2 regions of the Clostridium sediminicola genome follow, and region 2 is predicted to be linked to the other one. Evidence: a T-box and tRNA genes for the amino acid it is inferred to sense, from the RefSeq annotation. Region 2 holds a T-box; the other holds one or more tRNA genes.

Region 1 (12,564 bases), on a different contig from region 2:
CAAAAACTATCAATACACAATGATTATAAATTGCGAAGAAAAGAACTTCGTCTTTTATTTCTATTACAACCTAACCTCTAAAGTTCTCTCAATATACCCCTTATTTATAAGCTTCTTCAAGAATTCCCTTAATCTCATCAACAGATAATTTATATCTATCAACTTTAAAAAGCCCTCCCATTGTATCTAATGAATTTTTTGCAATATCTCCAATTTCTTTTCTTTCTATTCCATAATCGGACATTTTGAGATTATTCACATTACATTTTTTCATTAAATGACAAAGCGCGCTAACAAATATTTTTGATTTATCAGTTTCTTCTGACATTCCTACATCTTCTCCCATAGCTCTTGCCATATCTATAAATCTCTCTGGCACTTTATCACTAAAGAAATTATAATAAGCTTCCGATAGCATTATTAATCCTGCTCCATGAGGTAGCTCAGGATGATATGCACTAAGAGCATGCTCCATAGCATGTTCAGAAGTACAACTTGAAGTTGACTCTACTAAACCCGAAAGAGTATTTGCCAAAGCAACATTTGTTCTAGCTTCTATATTATCTGGTTCATTAACAGCAACAGGAAGATATTTTGCAATAAGTTCTATGCTTTTCAATGCATACATATCACTCATAGGATTAGCAATTTTTGCAATATAACCTTCTACAGCATGGAATAAAGCATCAAATCCCTGAAAAGCAGTTAAATGTGGTGGTACAGTAAGCATAAGTTCAGGATCAACTATAGAAATAAGAGGAAATGTTTCTGAAGTTCCAAATCCAATTTTCTCATTTGTATCCTCTTTAGTAATAACAGTCCATGGATCTGCTTCAGTTCCAGTTCCTGCTGTAGTAGTAATTGCAACAATTGGCAGGACACCATTTTTGAGCGGTCTTCCACCACCAGACCCTCCATAAATGTAATCCCAATAATCTCCTGGATTTTTAGCCATTATAGCGATACTTTTAGCAGAATCAATACTACTTCCCCCACCTAGGCCAATGACAAAATCACAATTTTCATCTTTAGCTAGTTTAGCACCTTCCATTACGTGAGATTTAATAGGATTAGGAAGTATCTTATCGTAAACAATACTTTCAACGTTATTTTCTTTTAGTAAAGAGATAACCCTATCTAAATATCCATTCTTCCGCATTGATGTTCCGTTTGAAATAACAATAAGCGCTTTTTCACCTGGTAATTTAATTTTAGCTAACTTATTCAATTTACCCTGTCCAAACATAATTTTTGTCGGTATAAAATAATCAAATTTCATATAAAAGCCTCCAATTCTAAGTTAATATTTATTTGAAAATGTAATCTGCTAATGTCTTTTGAATGTCATAGATACTTTTGTCATTTTTAAATTGCTTATCCACTGGCATGCTCGTTCCTGATATCCATATTTTTAGTTCTGAATCTAAATCAAAGTGGCCAGCTGATTCTACGCTAAAGTGAGTAATGCTTTTGTATGGAATAGAATGATATTCTGTCTTTTTCCCTGTCATTCCCTGTTTATCCACAAGAATTAATCTTTTATTTGTAAACACAAACAAATCTCTTACCAATTTATATGCTTTTTCTACTCTTTCGATATCTGCAAGTATCGGCTGAAATTCATTTTCTATTTTTTCAATATCAATTTCACTTGCATTACCCATTAGTCCGCTTAGTATTCCCATTATAATAGCCTCCTTTTTTATTTCCTTTTTTTAGTTTATAATATTATTCTTATAATCTCAATGTAAATTTTTTTAAATTATTAATAAAAAAAATTCAGAAAGAGAATTTTCTCTTCCTGAATAAAATCATAACTTACTTATTAGTTAAGTATTTAGAATTATACATATTTTTTATATTCTCTAAACTTAATTCATTTGTATTAGATACCATCATATCAGCTTTTCTCATTGATACTTTTTCTCCAACTCCTACCGAGAACATCTTTGCAGAATTTATTGCATCTATCCCTGCTTCCGCATCTTCAACCCCAATACAATACTTTGGTTCAATTCCTAACCCGTTAGCAGCCATTAAAAAAATATCCGGTGCTGGTTTACTATTATTGCATATAGCAGCATCTGCAATAAAATCAAAATAATCTCCAACTTGAAGCCCCTTAATAACCGTCAAAGCATTCTTACTAGCTGATGCTAATCCAATTTTTATATTTCTTCTTTTTAGTTCTTTCAATAAGTCTTCTATGCCTGGAAGTAAGTCATTTTTAGTTATTTTCTGTATTAATTCCTTATAAAAATCGTTTTTATCTGTTGCTAACTGAATTTTTTCATCATAAGAAAATTCATTCTGCATATCTCCTCTTTCCAAAATCTTTTCTAATGAATCCATTCTGCTTATACCTTTTAAATTTTCATTAAATTCTCTGTCAAATGATATATTTAGAGTATCAGAGGTTTTCTTCCAAGCAAGGTAATGGTACTCCGCAGTATCTGTTATTACTCCATCTAAGTCAAATATAAAAGCTTTTATGCACATTATAATCTCCCCTTTTTTTAAAATTATTAAATTTGCGCAAACGTTTGTACAGTGCCATAAAATTTTCCCTTGCTCTTATTATATAATCATAATCTTACTTTTTTCAATATATTTTTAATATTAGATGTAATTATTCTATATTTTAATAATTCCACCTTTATTTTTCGTTCACCATAGATGGACAATTATTTTGTCTCTTTCTTAAACTTGTTAAAATAATATTTTAAAGTTTTCAAGTTTGATATTACAAAATGTTATAAATTTAATTTTGCACAGCAAAAAAGACAGTAATCTTTATGATTACTGTCTTTGAATCTGGCAGGGGCACCAGGACTTGAACCCGGAACCAATGGTTTTGGAGACCACTACTCTACCAATTGAGCCATACCCCTTCACAACGAAATTAATTATATCATAATAATTTTAACCGCGCAAGCTTTTTTTAAAATTAACATAATAAAAATTATGTTAATTTTCTGCAATGATTGTGAATTCTATGTTATTCATTATTATTTGTATTTAGCTTTTCTTTTTACTCATTATAAGATAAAATAACAAATGAATCAATAATTTAATCATATGGAGTGAATACCATGGAATTTATAGTAGATAATTTAGATAAAACATTCAACATAGGGTATCAACTGGGTCAACTTGCCAATAGTGGGGATATAATATGCTTGATTGGGGATTTAGGTACAGGTAAAACTCACATCACAAAAGGAATTGCAAGAGGACTTTCAATTGATGATCATATTACTAGTCCTACATTTACAATTGTAAATGAATATTTAGGAAGATTAAAATTCTATCATTTTGATGTTTATAGAGTAAATGACCCTGATGAAATTTCTGCAATTGGTTTTGATGAGTATATTTTTAGTGATGCTGTTTCTGTTATTGAATGGGCGAATTATATTGAAGAACTTCTTCCAAAAGATAGACTAACAATTCATATAGATAAACTTCCACAACTTGGTGAAGATTTCAGAAAGATTAAAATAGAATGGACTAGTGAAAGATTCCAATATATAGAGGAGATAAAATTATGAAAGTAATAAGTGTAGATTCCTCTACTACGTCTGCTACTTGTGCCGTGGTAGAGAATAACAAACTCTTAGGTGAAATTACCTATAATGATAAAAAACAACATTCAGTAGTTTTAATGAGTCAAATAGATGTTTTGTTGAAAAATTTGAATTTAACTATTGAAGAGATAAATGGTTTTGTTGTATCTAAAGGACCAGGTTCCTTCACAGGGCTAAGAATAGGTATGGCCACTATTAAAGGTTTAGCACAACCTTTAAACAAACCTGTAGCTGCTATATCATCTCTTGATGCTTTAGCATTTAATATGGCTTATACACAGGGCATAATCTGTCCAATAATGGATGCTCTAAGAGATAATGTCTATACCGCACTATATTCTTTTGAAGGAAAATCTCTTGTTAGATTAACTGACTATATGGCAATTCATATTGATGAACTAATAAACATTTTGCAATCAAAAAATGAAAAATCAACGACTTTCATTGGAGATGCTGTACCAAAATTTAGAGAAAAATTATATAATAATTTTGAAAATACTTTTTTTGCACCTATACATTTAAATGTGGTGAAAGCGTCCTCTTTAGGCGAATTGGGTATTAAAAAATTATTAAATGGTGAGAATGAAAATATATTTAGTTTAGCTCCTATTTATCTAAAAAAATCCCAAGCCGAAAGGGAGTACGATAAAAAAATGGAGATGAAAAGTAATGCATAAAACTGAAATATGCAAAATTGATGCTTGTCATATTGATGAACTTGTAGATATTAACCATAATAGCTTTGAGCATCCTTGGAGTAGAGAGTCTTTTCTTAGCGAAGTTACCAATAAATTTGCTCACTACATTGGTATAAAAATAGATGACAAATTAGCTGGTTATATAGGAATATGGTTTATTATGGATGAAGCACATATTACAAATGTTGCCGTATATCCTTATTTCAGAAGAATGGGACTTGCCAATAAATTGCTTCAAGCCGCTCTAAGATTGTGCCACAAGCATGATATTGTTGCAATAACTTTAGAGGTGAGAGATAGCAATATTCCAGCTCGAAATCTTTATACTAAATTCGGATTCATTGAAGAAGGAATACGAAAAAAATATTATGAAAACGGTGAAGATGCCATAATTATGTGGAAAAGAACCATTAACTTATAATATTTCGTTTCTCATGTGCAATTTAATTTATACATGTCCGAAATATCAACATACCAATAATTTTAGACATGTATAAATTTTATCCAAATCTTTTACTACTGCCCTTTCAATTACAGCTTTTGCCGCAACACCTCCTTACTGCGCTAATTATGGCTACTTCTCTTAATCTATTCTCCATTATAAAACAACACCACCATCAACACTAAGTACAGTACCAGTAATAAAACTTGCTTCATCTGAAGCTAAGAATGAATATGCATTTGCAATATCTTCGGGGAATCCCAATCTTTTTAAAGGTGATTTTCCTTTCATTGAATCTAATACGTTTTCTGGCATTTTATCAGTCATTGGCGTTAAAATAAATCCGGGAGCCACGGCATTTACTCTAATACCTTTTCTTCCAAGTTCTTTTGCCCAAGATTTTGTCATACCAATAACTCCCCATTTAGTTGCAGCATAATTTGTTTGCCCAAAATTACCATAAATACCCACAACCGAAGACGCATTCAATATTACTCCACTTCCTTGTTCAGCCATAAATTTAGCTGCTGCTTGGCTACAGTTAAATACACCTTTAAGGTTTACACCTATTACTTTATCCCAGTCTTCTTCTTTCATTTTTAATAACTGAGCATCTGCGGTAATCCCTGCATTATTAACTAAAATATCGATTTTCCCAAATCTATCTTTAACATCTTGAATCATCTTTTCTACAGCATCTCTATCAAGAACATTTACAACTAATCCTAACGCTTCTCCACCAAGGGATTTTAACTCTTCCACCATTATGTTCACATCAATTTCATTAATATCACATACTACTACTTTTGCTCCTTCTTTTACGAATTTCTTTGCAGTTTCTGCACCTATTCCTCTACCTGATCCAGTAATAATAGCTACTTTACCATCTAGTCTCATTAAAAAACCTCCCATTAATTTCCCTCTAAAATTCTTATTAAAATAAAGTTTCTATATTTCAAATAAATTTAACAAATAAAGTTTTTTTCAGCTTCTTTTTTCAATTCTTCTCTAAATTCAGGATGTGCTATATTTATTAAGTTTTTAACTCTTTCTCTAATAGATCTTCCTCTCAATTCTGCAACACCATATTCTGTTACAACATAATCTACATCATTTCTAGAAAGAGATACCCCTGTTCCAATGCTTAAAGCAGGCACTATAGTTGAAATAGTTCCTTTCATGGCTGTAGAATATAATGCTATTATTGATTTTGATATGCTTCCCTTGTGGTAGAGGGTTAAAATAAGGTACTCTACTTTTTCATACTAATCTTTTCCTTATTTTAATTTTAATTCTCCCCATAATATTGCAGTAGCAGCCCATGTATATCCTGTACCAGAACCTAACATTACCGTAAGATCTCCATCTTTTAGACGTCCTAACTTCTCTGCTTCTACTAAAGATATGTATGCATCAGCAGATTGACAATGTCCATACTTTTCTAAAACGAAGGAGTTTTCTTCTGTTAAATGGACTCTTTCAAGTACCTTGTTTAGGATAGATTTTTTCATAAAAATAGACGCTAGGAAATTAATTTCATCTACTGTGTATCCACTTTTTTCAACTGCCTTTGTAATGACCTTACAAAAATTATCCAATGATATGGGATCAAGTCTTTCCTTCATGGATTTGGGGTCTTTAACGTCTAAATTTCTTAAATCATAATTCAGAGTTTCATAATTATAATAATTTTGTGAGCCTACTCCATAAACCCCAACATCCTCTGCAAATCCACCATCAGTTATCATATGGGTTGATAAAATCTGATTCTTTGTACAGCCCTTAACTAATAAGGCTCCAGATGCTCCATCTCCAAAATTGAACATAAATCTTGCTCTTTCATTTTTATAATCAATTAAATCAGTTTCTTTTGAAGAGGATATTAGCAGCACGTTATTTATATCAGAATTACTTAACATCATACTCTTTAAAACATTTAGTGACCACACACCTGCTGAACACAATGAGTGTATTTCGAAAGCATTGGCATTTTTTGCTCCTATCGCATTTTGTACCTTGGCAGCCAAATTAAATAAATAGTAATCTTTATATTCACTACCACAATAAACAACGAGATCTAAATCCATAGGATCAAAATTCTCAAGCGTAATTTTAGCTGCCTTTATTGCCATATCTGAAACATGTTCATTAAGACCTGCTTTATGTTTTTCTATGATTCCAAATTTTTTTTCTATTATATCCTGTGGGATACCTGACTTATCTGCAATATATGCACTAGTTTGAGTTTCTTTTGGTACATATATCCCTATATTTTGTATTCCAACCACATTATTATTTATCATATCAGTTTCTCCTTCCTAGTCCTGTGCTTTTCCATAAAGTTTCATCACAGTTGCCGTTACAATTTTACCTACATTGTTCTTGGGAAGTTCTTCAATAATCTGTATATATTTAGGAATTTTATAATGTGCCAATTTACTTCTTAAATGATTTAATATTTCTTCTTTTGTAATTTTACTATCTGATTTTAAGACAATCACGGCCTTCCCCACTTCTCCCCAATTTTCATCAGGTACACCAATGACACATACTTCATGAACTTCTTCAATATCATATAATACTCTCTCTATTTCTGGTGGAAAGACATTTTCGCCACCACTTATAAACATGTTTTTCTTTCTTCCAACGATATAATAAAATCCATCTTCATCTTTTTTCGCCATATCACCAGTATATACCCATCCATTTTTTATGGTTTTTGCAGTTTCCTCCTCATTATTCCAATATCCTGAGAAAATCTGTGGCCCACTCCAAATTAGTTCTCCAGATTCATCTACTCCTACTTCTCTACCTTCATTGTCTACAATTTTTGCTTGTGTAAAGTACATAGGCTTACCAACAGACTGATATTTACGCTGCATTTGTTCAAATGTCATAAATTCTGCTGGAGCCGTAAGGTTATTAGGGCCTGCTTCCGTCATACCATAACCTAATACAAATCGAATTCCTCTTTCCCAGAATCTTTCCATAATATTGATTGGAGTAGGAGCAGCACCTGCCATTACCCATTTTACAGATGAAAAATCTGTTGTTTTAAATTCTGGTAAATTGATCATCATCCTAAAGATCGTAGCAGCTCCAAATATAAAGGTTGGTCTTTCATCATTTATAATTTTTAATGCTAATTGGGGATCAAATTGTTTATTGATGATAATCCTTCCACCTGCATGCAATATCGGCAATGTGAGCAAATTCCATCCACCAGTATGAAATAGTGGAAGTAAAATGTGAGCACTATCACTATGGGATATTCCCCATGTCAATACTTCATTCATTGAGTTAAATAACATTGCTCTATGAGAAATCATTCCTCCCTTTGGTAAACCAGTTGTTCCTCCAGTATGGATAATCATATGAATATCCTCTAAATCCAGATCTGTACAATATCTCTCAACATTATTTTCATAGTCAAGTACTTCCTCATAATGTAGGTCATTATTTTCTGGTTTTCCATTTGATAAAACAATATATTGATTAATATCTACTCTTTTCTTTAAGTCTTCTATAATATATTTAAAGCTTTCTTCATAAAATAAAATTTTGGGAGTCTCATTTTTTATTAGTTGTTCTAATTCATCAACAGATAATCGTGCATTATATGGTACAAGAATTGCACCTACCTTAGCAGTAGCATAATATGCATCAAACAATTCTATACCGTTTCTGGAAATAAACGACACCCTATCCCCTTTTTTTATACCTAGTTTTTCAGCCATATAATTAGCTACAATATTTGATCTATTATCCAAATCTCCATAAGTATAATGCATATGATTATCCATATCATAAATCGCTTCTTTTTCTGATGATATCCTTGACCTAAAATAAGAATAATTTCCTATCCATCCAGTATTTTTCATTTAAATTCCCCCTTTTATAAATTATTTCTTTAATCGCTTAATCACATGGGCAATATTATCCCCTAAATGCTCCATAATTCCTATTCCTTCCATATCTTTATCAGCATCTATGTTCCCACCTTTTCCAGCAACGCCTACATTCCAATAATGAGACCCTACTACAATACAGTCATTTACTGTAGCCCACAATAGTAGCTGTGCAAAGGTGAAATTTTGTCCAGCTCTTCTTGCCACTGTTATTGGTGCAACAATCTTACCTGAAAAAGCAGTACCATTCCATTCATAACTATCTGATTCATTCTTCATTTCATTAGATACCCATCGCCCAAGAAAACCCGCTCTATCTAATAATGCCTTTAATTTAGGTGTAATAGATGAATGATAGACTGGCGATCCCAATATAATTCCATCTGCTTCTATCATTTTTTTAAACACTTCTTGAAAATCATCTTTTATTCTACATTCCTTCTTCTTTGTGCAGGAATAACATCCACTACACTCATTGATTTTCTTATCTTTAAGTCTTATTAACTCAACGCTAATTCCTTTGTTTTCTAATTGTTGCAATGCTGCTTTAATAAAAAATTCTGTGTTTCCTTCTTCTCTAGGACTACCTGAAATACCAATAACTCTCATCTTTTCTCCCCCTTTGTAGATTTAGAAAAATTTTAAAATGACTTCATGTCAAAGTTTTGAGACATGAACACTAAGACTAAAAAATCAACTAGGAACTCACTGAAGTATACTAAAACTTCCCCCTTACTTTTTAAGCATTAATCATGCCACTTTTCATAGTTGTACTAAAAAATAATATTCTTTATACTAAGGTGTACCTGGCTTAAATAGCATATTTATTAAATGACTTCACTATATGTGGGGAATATTTTATTAAGTTTAATTTTTAAAACCAACTTCTCCAATTATCTATGTTGTAACAATTGGTTACTCTTCAGAAGACTTCCTTTCAAAACAAAAGCATAAATCTTATCTTAAAGAATAATATATTTAATTGTTACAATTATCACAAATGTTACATTGGTTGCATTATTTACATTTAATTGGGATTAAGTTTGTGATATAATTAAGGAAATTAACTAAGTTTCGGAGGTGATTGGATGTATGAATTTAATTATGAAAATAGTATTGATAAATTTTTCAAAAGCATTCCATCTTCCTTATTTAATAAACTTCCCCTGCCAATAAATTTTGTTGATGCCAATTGTAGAGTTATTGTAATGAATCAAGCTTTTTTAAACTACCTAGATATACCTTTATCAGATGTAGTAGGTAAGCATCTTTCGGAAATCGATCATACAACTCGGCTTCCAACAATCCTTAAAACTGGAATATCAGAAATAGGACATAATCATAAGTTTGCAAATGGAAAGGAATCTATTGTTGATAGAATTGCTATTTTTGATGGTGATAAAGTTATAGGTGGAGCTGGAATAATAGTTTTAGATAATATTGAAACACTATCAAGCTCTAATAATATTAGGAATTCTATAATCAGTTCTATAAATCCAATAAACAATAGTAACAAGATTAAAACCAACTCTAGCTTCAGTGCAAAATACTCATTTGATGATATAATTACTCATTCTTCACTGATAAAAAACTTGAAAACTAGGGCACAAGCCTTTGCTCAAACAGACTTACCAGTATTGATAATTGGCGAAAGTGGTGTTGGTAAGGAACTATTTGCCCATTCTATTCACAATTATAGCAAGAGAATGACTAAGCCCTTTGTAAGCATTAATTGCGCTGCCATACCAGAAACTTTACTTGAGTCAGAGCTCTTTGGTTATGAAGGTGGTTCATTTACTGGGGCTAATAAATCTGGGAAAGTAGGAAAATTCGAATTAGCTCAGGGAGGAACAATATTTTTGGATGAGATTGGTGACTTACCTATCAATATGCAGTCTAAACTTTTAAGGACCCTACAAGAAAACCAAATTCAGAAGATTGGTAGCAACAAATCCATTAATGTTGACGTAAGAATTATTGCAGCAACAAACCATGATCTAGTAAAAAAAGTAGATGAAAAGAAGTTTAGAGCTGACTTGTACTATAGACTAAATGTATTAAATTTAAACATACCTTCACTCCGTGAAAGACCTGAAGATATTCCACTTTTATTGGAAAATTTCAGAACTTTATTTTATCAAGAGTATGAAATCCATAAAGAATTCTCTAATGAAGTTATATCAATATTAACTAATTATAATTGGCCTGGAAATGTTAGAGAGTTAAAAAACATTGTCTATCGCCTAATGGTTATTGCTTCTGGAGATAAGGTTTTAAAATCTTCAATACCTAATAATATATTGGAAAGTAACCTTAAAAATATTGCAAGCTCATATAATTCCTCTGATTTATTGTCTAAGAATGGCTCTTTAAATAATATCTTAAAAGAAATCGAACTTAAGATAATTAAAGACACCTTAGAAATGTGTAATTATAATAAGTCAAAGGCGGCTGAAATGCTAAGTATAAAAAGAATGACACTTTATAGAAAGCTTAAAAACTGTGAATCTGAAAGTTAAATAATAGCTGATAAGAAAAGCCCAATTTTACCACGAAAGCATAAATTGGGCTTTTCTTATCAGCTTACGATTTAAAATTTTGGAGAAAAAGCCCCATATGATGAGGCTTAAACTATTATAAAACTCTATAAATCTATTACAGCCTCAACTTTCTTATCAAGCTCATCACCTGTAGCTCCTTTAGTAAATAACGAAACAACCACTGTTACTACCAATGCAGCACAGATTACGTTAACATACCAAGGCAAACCACCAGGCCATTTAAATCCATTTCTATTTAGAACAAGAGCAGTAACATTAAGTACTAAAGCAGTTATCAAACCTGAAAATACTCCTTGACTGCTTGCTTTTTTCCATAACAACCCTGTTATAAAAACTGGGAAAGTAGCTGACATTAATGTACCCCATCCAAATGTACCTAATATAGCCACAGCTTCTCCACTTGTTAATGCAAACATTATAGCAAATATACCTATTATAAAAGTAGTAACTCTTGAAACTTTCAGTTGCTTTTTAGCGTCTAATTCTTTACCCAGAGCACTTGGTAAATCCCTTGAAATGATATTAGATGATAGAGTTAAAAACATACTAGCTGTGGACATTGATGCTGCAAGTATTGCCGTATATACAAATAATTGAGCATATACTCCAACATGGTCAGCAACAGCAAATATTGCCTTATCTCCCTTTAATAATGGAGGAATACTTCCCTTACCAACAAGATAAAGGGCTGCATATGCCATTGTTACTGCAAATAGACCCACAATCATATGTCCTATCGCTGCATATAATCCCAGTTTTGGCATATCCTTTGGATTCTTCAATGCATACATTCTTGTTAATACTTGGGGCTGTCCCATTGTTCCAAGGATAGGGATGAACATCCATGTCATAGCAATTGAACCCGGAAGTATTCCCCAAGCATCTAGCATACCCGGACTAAATGCTTTGGTAACCTCTTGTCCATCAACATTTGCTGTAATATTTCCTGCGTTTGAAACAACTTCAACAACATTTTGGAATCCTCCAGTAATTGAGAAGAAGGCTATAATCATAATTATTCCGGCCACTACCATTACCAATCCTTGGAAAGCCTGTGTGAGAACTCCACCCACCTCTCCACTTATAGCTGTGTATATTGTAAGAATACCGAAGATGCAAAAGCCTGCCAACATTGGACTCCATCCTAGCAAATGAGCAAACAATGTTGATACAGCACTTATTTGAGACGCTAAATATGCTATCGCACCCAAGAAAAGCACTACAGATAATGTGGCCTTAATGCCTCTGTGCCTATTAAATCTTAGGTCAGATATATCCCCTAAACTTGCTATTGGACCTACTTCTGCCATTGCTCTGATTTTTTTACCAATTGCTAAGTAAGCCATTGCAAATGCTGACGATGATAAC
Region 2 (12,564 bases):
CAGAAGTATTCTGCGAAGCTATTCTTCAAACTGCTGAAGAAGTATGTAAAGAAATTGGTTTTGATATGCCAGTATTAATTATAGAGCCGGGAAGAAGCATAGTAGCAAATGCTGGTACAACATTGTACACAGTAGGTTCTATAAAAGATGTTCCAGGTATTAGGAGATATGTTGCAGTTGATGGAGGAATGGGAGATAATATTAGACCAGCTCTTTATCAGGCAAAATACGAATGTACAATTGCTAATAAAATGGATGAAGATTCAGGACAAAAAGTAACAATAGCAGGAAAATGCTGTGAGTCTGGTGATATATTAATAAATGATATAGAAATAGGGAATGTTGAAAGTGGAGATATTTTAGCAATGTCTACTACTGGAGCTTATGGCTTCTCGATGGCTAATAATTATAATAAAATCCCTAGACCATCAGTTGTTATGGTTAAGGATGGAGAAGTAAAAATCGCTTATAAAAGAGAAACTTATGAAGATTTAATAAGAAACGAAGTATAAAAGAGATGCGAAATTAATTTCGCATCTCTTTTATTTTATAACAAAATTCTATTTGAGTAATTTCTCGATTTTTTGGGAATAATACTTTAGGTAAACTCAAGCTATGTATTAATAAAGGAGTGACATTAAATGTATTTTTTACTAGCAGCAATTTTAGTTACACTAATAGCGGGCATTACATACTTGTATTATTCCAGCAAGAATAAAAACGAGGAGAATATATTAGATGATATACCATCTATAGATGTTAAAAATGAAGATTTAGAGAAGCATGCCCTAGAAATTTCAAAAGAGTATTCAGAAACTAAAATAACAAATTCAAGAAGGAAAATTATTAAAAGTCTTGATAGAAGTTATAAAAAAATTCTCGAAGGATATGAATTCATCGACAGAGATGTTAGAAATAAAAGAGAAGTTGTTTCTGCAGGGGAATGGTTACTTGATAATTTATATTTAATTGAAAAAGAATATAAACATATTAAACAGAGTATGCCTGAAGATTACTATAATAATTTGCCGGTAATAGATAAAGGAATAATGAAAGGATATCCAAGAATTTATCACATAGCTGTAGAAATGGTTTCGCATACTGATGGGAAAATTGAAGAAAATACAATATTAAGATTTATAGAAGCTTATCAGAATAATACTATACTAAGTAGTGGAGAACTGTGGGCATTACCTATAATGCTTAGAATTGCATTGATTCAAAATATTAGCAAGATTACTGAAAAAATCATTCTAGCACAAAAAGAAAAAAGAAAAGCAGATATTATTGCAGATAATTTAATAAACTCAATTGAAGAAGGAAATTTAAAGGATGAAATTGATAAACTTTCTTCAAAAGAGTTAATTTTTTCGACTCATTTTTGTGAGAGATTATTGAAGGTGCTTAGGGATAATGGAATAGATAATCAAGAAGTATATACTTGGATAGATGAAAAGCTTGAGTTACAAGAAACAAATTCTGAAAAAATGATAAATTTAGAACACCAGAAACAAGCAAATTATCAACTATCAATGGGAAATTGTGTTCATTCAGTAAGACAGGTAGAAGGATTAAATTGGAGAGATGGCTTTGAAGAATTAAGCTATGTTGAAAAAATTCTGAGAACAGACCCAAGTGATATTTATTCAAAAATGGATTTTGAATCAAGGGATTATTATCGACATAATGTTGAAAGAATGTCAAAGAAAATAAATAAACCAGAGTCTTTTGTTGCAAAAAAAGCTATTGATTGTGCTGAAGAATGTGATGTTAATGAAGCATATAGTTATAAAAAGCATGTTGGATATTATCTGGTAGATGATGGTGTTGGAAAATTAAAAGAAAAAATTGGTAAAAATTCAAATAAAATAAAAGCAGATGAGGATTTTAATAAGAAAAATAAAGTTCAATTATATGTTGGTATAATTATCGTTGGAACTTTAATAATAATGAGTTTCTTCCTCTATATAAGTTACATAAATGATATTAACAGAGCACTATGGAGATATATTGTTGCAGCATTAGCATTGTTAATACCATGCAGTGAAATTGTTACATCAATTTTGAATTGGAGTATAAATCATTTATCAGTTCCAGATTTTATTCCCAAAATGGAATTAAAAGACGGAATTGAGGAAAAAGATAAAACAATAGTTGTTATTCCTACTATTGTTAATACACCAGAAAGAGTTGAAGAATTGATCTCAGATATGGAGGTTTATTATTTAGCTAATTCTGAAAAAAATTTATATTTTGCTTTACTTGCAGATTTTAAAGATAGCAATAAAAAGGAAGAAAAAAATGATAGTAAATTAATAAAAACTGCACTGGAGGCAGTAAAAAATTTAAATAAAAAATATAGTAATTCTGGAAATGAAATATTTTATTTTTTAAGTAGATATAGAAAATATAATGAAAGTGAAGAAAAATGGTTAGCTTGGGAAAGAAAAAGAGGTAAATTAATTGAATTTAATAGGCTAATAAGAGGAGCAAAAGATACAAGTTATGATATTGTTAGTGGAAATATTCATAATTTGATTAATGCAAAGTATGTTATAACTCTTGACTCGGATACTCAGTTACCAAGAGATACAGCTAAAAAAATGATTGGTGCAATGAGTCATATTTTGAATGTTCCTCATATTGACAAAGGTCAAAAAAGAGTGACAAGAGGATATGGGTTGATGCAACCCAAAATAAGTATAAGTACTGTAAGTGCAAATAAGACTATGTTTTCGACTATTTTTTCAGGAGAAACAGGTATTGATACTTATACCACAGCTGTTTCAGATGCATATCAGGATTTATTTAAAGAAGGTATCTTTACGGGTAAAGGGATATATGAGGTGGATACTTTTAATTATATGTTGGAAAGAGAAATTCCGGAAAATTCAGTATTAAGCCATGATTTATTAGAAGGCTCCTATGTAAGAGCTGCTTTAGTTACTGATTTGGAATTAATTGATGGATATCCAGCTACGTATAATTCAAGTGCAAAAAGGCTACATAGGTGGGTTAGAGGGGATTGGCAGCTGATTCCATGGCTTAAAAATAAACAGTCATTAAATAGATTATCTATATGGAAAATTTTTGATAACTTAAGACGTAGTTTATTAGCACCATCTATAATGCTATTGTTTGCATTATCTTTCAATGTTTTGCCTGATGGCACTGATAAATGGATAATTGCTGCTGTTGTAGCATTAGTGATACCATTACTTTTCGATGTAACAGAGGTAATAGTATCTCCTATGAGAGGAATGAATTTAACCGGAAAATTAGAGAATTGGAAAAGTGTTATAGAACAAATATTTCTGATATTCTGTTTTTTGCCACATAAAGCTTACTTGATGATTGATGCTATTGTAAGAACAATCTATAGAACTAAGGTGAGCAAGAAACATCTTTTAGAATGGCAAACAGCTGCTGATGCTGATATTGAATCAAAGGATGATATTGGTTTTTATGTAAAATTAATGTGGCCGGGTAGTTTAATAGCATTGATTATTGGGATGTTGGCATTTATGCAATCTATTAACAGTGGATTATTTATGTTGCCTTCAAGTATTATTTGGTTTGTAAGTCCTTATGTTGCTTACTATATTAGTAAGGATATCGAAAAAACTCATTATGTACTTAATGAGAATCAAAAGGAACTTTTAAAAATACTTGCAAGAGAAACTTGGGCATATTTCGAAGATTTTGTTGATGATGACAATAATTGGTTAGCTCCAGATAATTATCAACAGGACCCAAGTAATGGTGTTGCTCATAGGACATCGCCTACAAATATGGGAATGGGTATAATATCTAATGTTGTTGCCCACGATTTGGGATATGTAGGTATAATAGAATGTGTTGACCGTATAGATAAATGTATTATAAGTATGGAAACTTTAAAGAGATATAAAGGACATTTTTATAATTGGTACAATACAAAATCAAAAGAAATTCTAAGACCAGAATATATTTCAACAGTTGATAGTGGTAACTTAGTAGGATACTTGTGGGTGACTTCAACTGCATTGGATGAATATTTGAGTAGACCAATTATAGATAAAAATTTTGCCAGTGGGCTAAAAGATACAATTTTACTTGCTAATAAAGAATTAGAAGATAAGTTAGGAATAAAAAATTATTATCAGAGTGTTTTAGTTGATGTAGATAATTTAGATGCTGATATTTTAAATTATAAAAGAATACTTCTTGATTTATGGGATAAATGTATAAAAGTTTCCAATGATAATAAAAAGAAAGATGAATTATATTGGAATGAAAAAGTTAAAAATACATTAACAGTCTTTTTGGTTGAGATGCAAAAACTTTTTCCTTGGGCAGATTTATTAATTGAACGATCAAATAAGCTAAAAGAAGTTTCTGAGAAATTAAAAGATGTATCATCTTCAGTGAGCTTAATTGAATTGAATGCGGAATTAGATAAAATAACTAAAGATATAAACAGGGTTAATTTCAAAAATAAAGATGATAAATATTTGGCTAAAGAATTATTAAGTTCATTAAAGAGTAGTAAGATAGAAATTAATAAATTAGTTATTAAAATTGAGAATTTAAAAAGTAGAATAAATAATATGGCTACAGCCACTGATTTTAGAATTTTATATGATGAAAAAAGGCAACTTTTTTCTATAGGATATGATATTGAAAAAGATTCAATTGGTAAAAGTTATTATGATTTGTTAGCTTCTGAAGCGCGTCAAGCTAGTTTTATAGCTATAGCTAAAGGAGATGTAGATCAAAAACATTGGTTTAAACTAGGTCGTGCAATGGCAGTTATGGGTAGAAGCAAAGGACTAGTTTCATGGAGTGGTACAATGTTTGAATATTTAATGCCACTATTAATAATGAAAACTTATCCAAAGACCCTACTTCATGAAACATATAGATCTATTGTTGATGGTCAAAAGAGATATTGCAAAAATAGAAGAGTTCCTTGGGGAATATCAGAATCTGCCTTCAGGAGTTTTGATGTAGGATTAAATTATCAGTATAAAGCATTTGGTATACCGGGAATAGGGTTAAAAAGAGGATTGGTTAATGAACTGGTAATTTCACCGTATTCAACTGTGATGGCATTACAGGTTGATCAGCAGGCGGCAATGAGTAATATTCAAAGATTGATATCCGAAGGATTGTCAGGAAGATATGGGCTATACGAAGCAATAGATTACACAAAGGATAGAATGCCTAAAGGTAAAAAGAAAGCTGTTGTTAAATGCTTTATGGTACACCACTTGGGCATGAGTTTACTTTCGTTGGATAATGTACTAAATCAAAACATTTTGCAAAAAAGATTCCATTCTGTACCAGAAGTTAAAGCTACTGAATTATTACTACAAGAAAAAGTGCCAAAGAGAATAGTTTATGAAAGGGAACAAAAATTTGAAGCATCTGATGCAATTGCAGAAAAGCAAAATGTTATTGTTAGAAGATTTTCTACTGGAGTAACTGATATACCAGAAACTCAACTTTTATCTAATGGTTCTTATTCATTGATGATGACTAATAGCGGGAGTGGGTACAGTAAATTAAATGATATGACGGTATATAGATGGCATGAAGATGTCACTATGGATAATACAGGAATGTATTTTTATATAAAAGATGTTAATTCTAATGAATTTTTCTCAGCCACTTATGAGCCTACTAAAAAGATAGGTGAAAAATATGATGTTATTTTTTCTCTAGATAAAGCGGAATTCAGAAGAGTTGATAGAGAGTTAAATACTAAAACTGAAATTGCTGTTTCTAATGAAGACAATGTTGAGGTAAGAAAAATCACAATTACAAATCATGGAAATGAAGATAAAATCATTGAGATAACCAGTTACTGTGAAGTGACTTTAGCACCTTTTAATTCAGATATAGTGCATCCAGCTTTTAGTAACTTATTTATAAGAACAGAGTATGATGCAGAGAATAGTTGTATTATTGCTAACCGTAGGCCTAGAGAACATAAGTCTAAGAAACCATGGGCTATGCAGAGTGTGGTTGTAGACGGAAATTCTATTGGTCAAATTCAATACGAAACGAGTAGAGCGAACTTTATTGGAAGAGGAAGAAATCTATATAGTCCTACAGCTATGGAAGGGGATACACCACTTACTAATACCGTTGGGGCTGTATTGGATCCAATTATTAGTATAAGAAGACGAATTAAAATTGCTGCAGGAGAATCCTGTAAAGTTTCTTATTCTACTGGTGTAGCAGAATCTAGAGATGGAATTAAAGACTTAGCAAGAAAATATAGAGAGGTTACTAATATAGATAGGGTATTTGAACTTGCGTGGACTCAAAGTCAAGTTGAAATGAATTATTTAGGCATTAAGTATCCTCAAGCGAATTTATATCAAGCAATGGCTTCTAGAATTTTATTTATGAATAAATCTCTTCAGAAGAGAAGTGATCTAATTAAAAATGTAAAGAGAAGTCAACCGTCACTGTGGCAGTATGGAATTTCTGGTGATGTTCCAATTGTAACAGTGGTAATTAAAGAAGAAAAAGATAAAGATTTAGTACGGCAGATGCTTAATGCTCATGAATTTTGGAGTATTAAAGGATTAAAAGTAGATTTAGTGTTTTTAAATCTACAAAACACTGCTTATTTTCAACCGCTTCAAGATAGTTTGAGAGATTTAATAGGCACAAGTCATGCTAGAGATAAATTGAATAAGTCAGGTGGAGTTTTCTTAAGAAGTAAATCAACCATGGATAAAGAAGATATAGACTTAATAATGGCAATATCAAGGTTAGTAATAGAAAATGATAAAGGTTTTGTATTTACCCAAATTAAAAATGATGAAAAAGAAAAACTTAGGAGAGCAAAACTGGAACCTGTGAAAGCTACTTGTCATACAAGTGGATATAAGTTTGAAGTAAATAAACTAAAATATTTCAATCAATTTGGAGGATTTGATTTACAAAATAATCAATATGTTATTAGATTAAAGAATGGTATTAATACACCAGCTCCATGGATAAATGTAGTAGCTAATGGGCAATTTGGGTTCCATGTTTCTGAAACTGGTTCAGCTTATACATGGTGTAGAAATAGTAGGGAAAATAAGCTTACTGCTTGGTCAAATGATTGGATTAAAGATATACCATCAGAGGCAGCATTTATAAGAGACGAAGAGATGGGCGTTTATTGGAGTATTACTCCTAAACCTGTTAGAGACAATGGTGAATATATTGTTGAACATGGATATGGGTATTCGAACTTTAAACATGAAGCTTATGGAATCATAGGTGAAATGAAAATGTTTGTTCCAAGAGATGATAAGGTGAAGATATGTTTGGTAAAACTTAAGAATAATACTTCTGAAAAACGAAAATTATCGTTAAGCTACTATGCTCAAGTTGTTATGGGTGTTGTTCCACAACATACAAATATTCATGTGGCAACTACGCTGAATAAAGAAAAAAAATATATTTATGCACAAAATCCATATAGCGCTAATTTCGGTAATTTACTAGCCTATCTAACTATCAAAGGTGGAGAAAATGAGAGTTTTACAGGTGATAGGACAGAGTTTATTGGTAGAAATGAATCTTTAGAATCACCAGAGTTTATGAAATACACAAGATTATCTGATAACTCAGGTGGAGGATTAGATCCATGTATGGTTGAAAATACAAAGTTCTCTCTTAATCCTAATGAAGAAAAAACATTAATCGTTATGTTAGGAGCAGAAGAAAAAGTAGAAGATATTGAAAAAGCTATTGGAAAATACAGCAGTATTAATAACATAAATGCTGAAATAGAAAATGTAAAACAAAATTGGGATGAATTATTAAAGACAATTCAAGTTAAAACACCTGATACTACAATGGATATTATGCTTAATGGTTGGTTCTTATATCAAACAATAGCATGTAGATTATGGTCAAGAACTGCATTCTATCAATCTGGAGGAGCATTTGGATTTAGAGATCAACTTCAAGATGTTATGTCTCTTAGCTATATAAAACCAGAAGTTACAAGAGCACAGATTATTTATGCTGCTTCTAGACAATATACAGATGGAGATGTTCAGCATTGGTGGCATCCAGTAGTTGAAAGCGGAATAAGAACAAGATTCTCTGATGATTTATTATGGCTACCTTATGTAACTATTGATTATATCAAGAATACAGGTGATTACTCTGTTTTGGATGAAATGGCTGGATACATGGAAGATGAGCCATTAAAAGAAGATGAAGATGAAAGATATACAATTTCAAGAGTATCAAATCAGACAGGATCAATATATGAACACTGTGTTAAAGCTATCGAAAGAGCTTTGAAATTTGGGGAGCATAACATTCCATTGATGGGTTGTGGTGACTGGAATGATGGAATGAATACTATAGGTAACAAAGGTAAGGGAGAAAGTGTTTGGGTAGGATGGTTCCTTTACACTATTTTAGATGACTTTAAAGACATCTCAAAAGAAAAGAATGATGATGTAAGATCTCAAAGGTATGCTGAAATGCAAGAGTTTATTAAAGAAAACCTTGAAAAGTATGCTTGGGATGGTAGCTGGTACAGAAGAGCATATTTTGATGATGGTACACCTCTTGGTTCTATAGAAAATGAAGAATGTCAAATAGACTCTCTTTCTCAATCATGGTCTGTTATATCTAATGCAGCCAAGGAAGAAAGAGCAAAAGAAGCAATGCATGCTTTAGAAAAATATCTTGTTAAGTATGATAAAGGAATGGTTTTATTATTGACACCTGCTTTTGATAAAACTAAATTAGAACCAGGATATATAAAAGGATATGTACCTGGAGTTAGAGAAAATGGAGGACAATATACTCATGCAGCTACATGGGTAGTCATGGCATTAACTAAACTAAGAGACGGAGATAAGGCATGGAAAATCTATAATATGATAAATCCAATCAACCATACAAGATCGTACTATGAATGTGAGAGATACAAAGTTGAACCATATGTTATGGCAGCAGATGTATATGAAAGAGAACCTCATACAGGTCGAGGAGGATGGACTTGGTACACTGGGGCAGCAGGTTGGATGTATAGAGTAGGTATTGATGGAATTCTTGGACTAAAACTACAGGGTGATAAAGGTTTTATTGTAGATCCTGTTGTTCCGGAAGATTGGGAAGGATTCCAAATAACTTATAAACATAAAGGGGCTACTTATATAATAGATGCGAAAAAAGGTCAGCAGAGTAAAATTTCAATTGATGGGAAGGAACTTGAGGATTCTTTGATTCCGTACGGAGAAAGTGGAGAACATCATGTTGAAGTTGTTTATAAAAATGTAAAAGCTAGAATTGAAGAAATGTGTAAATAAAAAAGTCGACATAATGTCGGCTTTTTTTATAAATTGCGAAGAAATACGCTTCTCAATTTATATAGTTGTAAGGTATAAGATTTAAGTTTACGTCAGGTTAGTCTTTAGTTATAATAGCTATAAAGAATAGTTGTATGTTAAAAATAAGTGGCAAAATGAAAGTGAGTTATAACTACAATAGATAAATCTACGCAGTAGTTTATCTATTGCCATTGGGAGGATATAAAATATGAAAATAGTAGTTTTGGATGGATATACTCTAAACCCAGGAGATTTAAGCTGGGAAGGTTTGAAAGATTTAGGAGATTTAGTTGTTTATGACCGAACACCTAATAATAAAATTATTGAAAGAATAGGTGATGCTGAAATAATTTTTACAAATAAAACTCCATTAACTAAAGAAATATTTGATAAGATACCAAACATAAAATTCGTTGGAGTGTTAGCAACTGGGTATAATGTAGTAGATATTAATGCTGCCAAGGAAAAGGGTATAGTAGTTACGAATATACCTACCTATGGTACAACAGCGGTAGCACAAATGACTTTTGCGCTTTTATTGGAAATGTGCCATCATGTGCAAGAGCATAGTGAAGCTGTAAAAAAGGGAGCATGGAGTAATTCTATAGATTTCTGTTTTTGGAACTACCCTCTGATAGAGTTATCAGGAAAAACTTTTGGAATTATAGGTTCAGGAAGAATTGGTCAAAATTCAGCTAAAATAGCTCAAGCTCTAGGAATGAAAGTATTAGCCTTTGATAAATTTCAAAATAAAGATTTAGAGAATGATATGTTTAAATATGTTGAATTAGATGAATTACTAGTAAATTCTGACGTAATAAGTTTGCATTGCCCATTGCTTGAAGATACAAAAGGAATCATAAATAAAGAAAATATTTCTAAAATGAAAGATAAGGTTATGATTATAAATACATCAAGAGGACCTTTAATTGTTGAAGAGGACTTAGCAGAGGCACTAAACACAGGTAAGGTTGCAGGTGCAGCTTTGGATGTATTATCAAGAGAACCAGCAGAAATGGATAATCCTTTGATTAGTGCTAAGAACTGTATAATAACTCCTCATATAGCTTGGGCACCTAAAGAATCCAGAAATAGATTAATAAATATTGCTATTGATAATTTAAATGCTTATTTGAATGATAATCCCCAAAATGTAGTAAATTAATAATTTCTTAAAATAAATTCAGTATAATCAAACTAATAAAAGAAAGCTTATTGAAAAGAAAAGCTTTCTTTTATTATGTAAGATTAATTAAAATAATTTGTCTTCTACATCGTCTCCGCAGTTGTAAGTATAATCAAATTCAACATTAGAAATATTATTTGTGACTATAGGATCAGTAACATTATCGGGTAGAAGAGCATAATCATTCTTAGAATGTGATTTAATAATTTGTGGTTGATCCTCAAAAAAATCTCTTACTTTAGGTCCGTAAATTTTTCTATCTGTTTTATTTTTATTAGTCATAAAGTCACTCCTTTTAATTGTAGAGAATTTATAAAGAAACTTAATTTATACTTGAGTTAAAATATCCACGTATAAATATAGTATTCCAAATGCACTAAAAAAAATAAGCTATTAATATGAAAATTTAAAAAAATAAAAGAAAATTGAGGTAGTTATCTGCATATTAATATAAGGTGTTGACAATAATGTTAAATAAATATAATATTATGTTTATAGTGGAGATAAACTACTTTAACTAATAATATATATAAATAAATGATAATCAGTGAAGAGAATAGTAGATTTAAAAACAGACTTCTAGAGAGCTACAGTAGCTGGAATTGTAGCAGTTATGATTAGATTGAATGGATCTTGGAGATTTTTAGTGAATAAACTAAAACGGATGTCCACGTTAATGGATAGGACAGAAATACAATTAACAATTCACAATTGTGCATTGGCAAAACTGTCTGTAATGAGGGAATAAATTCCGAAATTAGGTGGCAACACGTTTGAAAAACGTCCTAAATATTCTATACTGATACGTATAAAATATTTAGGACGTTTTTATGGTGCTATCTGCAGAATTAAATTTAATTTACTTTATAGTGGTCTAAGTAATAATACACGCGCTTAAGCACGTAAAGAAAGGGGTTTTTTACATGGAACAAAAAGAGCAAAGAAAGGTAATATTTAGTGGAATACAGCCTTCAGGACAATTGACTATTGGAAATTATTTAGGAGCCTTAAAAAATTGGGTTAAACTTCAAGATGAGTATGATTGTTTTTATTGTATAGTAGATATGCATGCAATAACTGTAAAACAAGAACCAAAGGATTTAAGACAAAGGACTTTAGAAGTTCTAGCAATTTATATAGCAGCAGGAATTGATCCACAGAAGAACACTATATTTATTCAATCTCATGTGCCACAACATGCTGAAGGTTCATGGTTGCTAAATTGTTCTACTTATATGGGTGAATTAAGTAGGATGACTCAATTTAAAGATAAGTCTCAGAGATACGGACAAAATATTGCAGTTGGATTATTTGATTATCCAGTACTGATGGCTGCAGATATATTGATATATCAAACTGATTTAGTTCCAGTGGGAAGTGATCAAAAGCAACATTTAGAATTGACAAGAGATATAGCAGCTAGATTTAATAATACTTATAGTCCTACATTTAAAGTTCCAGAACCTTATATTGCTAAGGTTGGTGCTAAAATAATGGATCTACAAGAACCTTCTAAAAAAATGTCTAAGTCAGCTGAAAATCCTAATTCCTATATATTAATTATGGATTCCCCAGAAGTTATAAGAAAGAAAATTTCTAGAGCTGTAACAGATAGTATCGGTATTGTAAATTACACTGATGAGCAACCAGGAATTAAAAATCTAATTGATATTATGAGTACAATAAAAGGAATAACACCTGAAGAAATAGTGAAAAACTATGAAGGTTTAGGATATGCTCAGTTTAAGAAAGATGTGGCTGAAGTAATTGTTGATGAACTTCAACCTGTTCAAAACAAAGTAAAAGAATTAGTAGCTGATAAAAAATATCTTGAAAGTGTATATCAAGCAGGTGCAGAAAAAGCATCTTATATAGCTAATAAAACTTTAAGAAAAATGAAAAAGAAAATAGGATTTATACCTAGATAAAAAGCATTAGGGGGTCTGCTCAAAATAAAATGGTACCTATGTCAAGGACAATTTAAAAAGGGTGTTAAGATGCTAAGAGATGATTTCTGTATTGTACAGGAGTCAT

Evidence for each region. The T-box of region 2 lies ahead of trpS (tryptophan--tRNA ligase). A T-box ahead of a tRNA ligase gene usually reads a tRNA of that ligase, here a tRNA-Trp.
Region 1: it encodes a tRNA-Trp, which carries the amino acid that the T-box ahead of trpS (tryptophan--tRNA ligase) is inferred to sense. The anticodon was not compared.

Annotation. Positions count from the first base shown of each region.
Region 1 is NZ_BAABMF010000002.1:135,561-148,124, forward strand. It holds gene ACQ3F0_RS04375 (iron-containing alcohol dehydrogenase) at 101-1,279, opposite strand; gene ACQ3F0_RS04380 (PH domain-containing protein) at 1,308-1,685, opposite strand; gene pgmB (beta-phosphoglucomutase) at 1,819-2,499, opposite strand; tRNA gene ACQ3F0_RS04390 (tRNA-Trp) at 2,816-2,891, opposite strand; gene tsaE (tRNA (adenosine(37)-N6)-threonylcarbamoyltransferase complex ATPase subunit type 1 TsaE) at 3,093-3,551, shown strand; gene tsaB (tRNA (adenosine(37)-N6)-threonylcarbamoyltransferase complex dimerization subunit type 1 TsaB) at 3,548-4,264, shown strand; gene rimI (ribosomal protein S18-alanine N-acetyltransferase) at 4,257-4,706, shown strand; gene fabG (3-oxoacyl-[acyl-carrier-protein] reductase) at 4,884-5,624, opposite strand; partial or broken gene ACQ3F0_RS04415 (acetyl-CoA hydrolase/transferase C-terminal domain-containing protein) at 5,693-5,938, opposite strand; gene ACQ3F0_RS04420 (3-oxoacyl-ACP synthase) at 6,005-7,030, opposite strand; gene ACQ3F0_RS04425 (AMP-binding protein) at 7,046-8,608, opposite strand; gene ACQ3F0_RS04430 (flavodoxin family protein) at 8,630-9,244, opposite strand; gene ACQ3F0_RS04435 (sigma-54 interaction domain-containing protein) at 9,724-11,154, shown strand; gene ACQ3F0_RS04440 (sodium:solute symporter family transporter) at 11,280-12,564, opposite strand, start outside.
Region 2 is NZ_BAABMF010000019.1:47-12,610, reverse strand. It holds gene lysA (diaminopimelate decarboxylase) at 1-512, shown strand, start outside; gene ACQ3F0_RS21585 (glycoside hydrolase family 94 protein) at 642-9,323, shown strand; gene ACQ3F0_RS21580 (D-2-hydroxyacid dehydrogenase) at 9,553-10,509, shown strand; gene ACQ3F0_RS21575 (hypothetical protein) at 10,597-10,812, opposite strand; T-box leader at 11,069-11,321, shown strand; gene trpS (tryptophan--tRNA ligase) at 11,454-12,458, shown strand; partial or broken gene ACQ3F0_RS21565 (IS3 family transposase) at 12,523-12,564, opposite strand, start outside.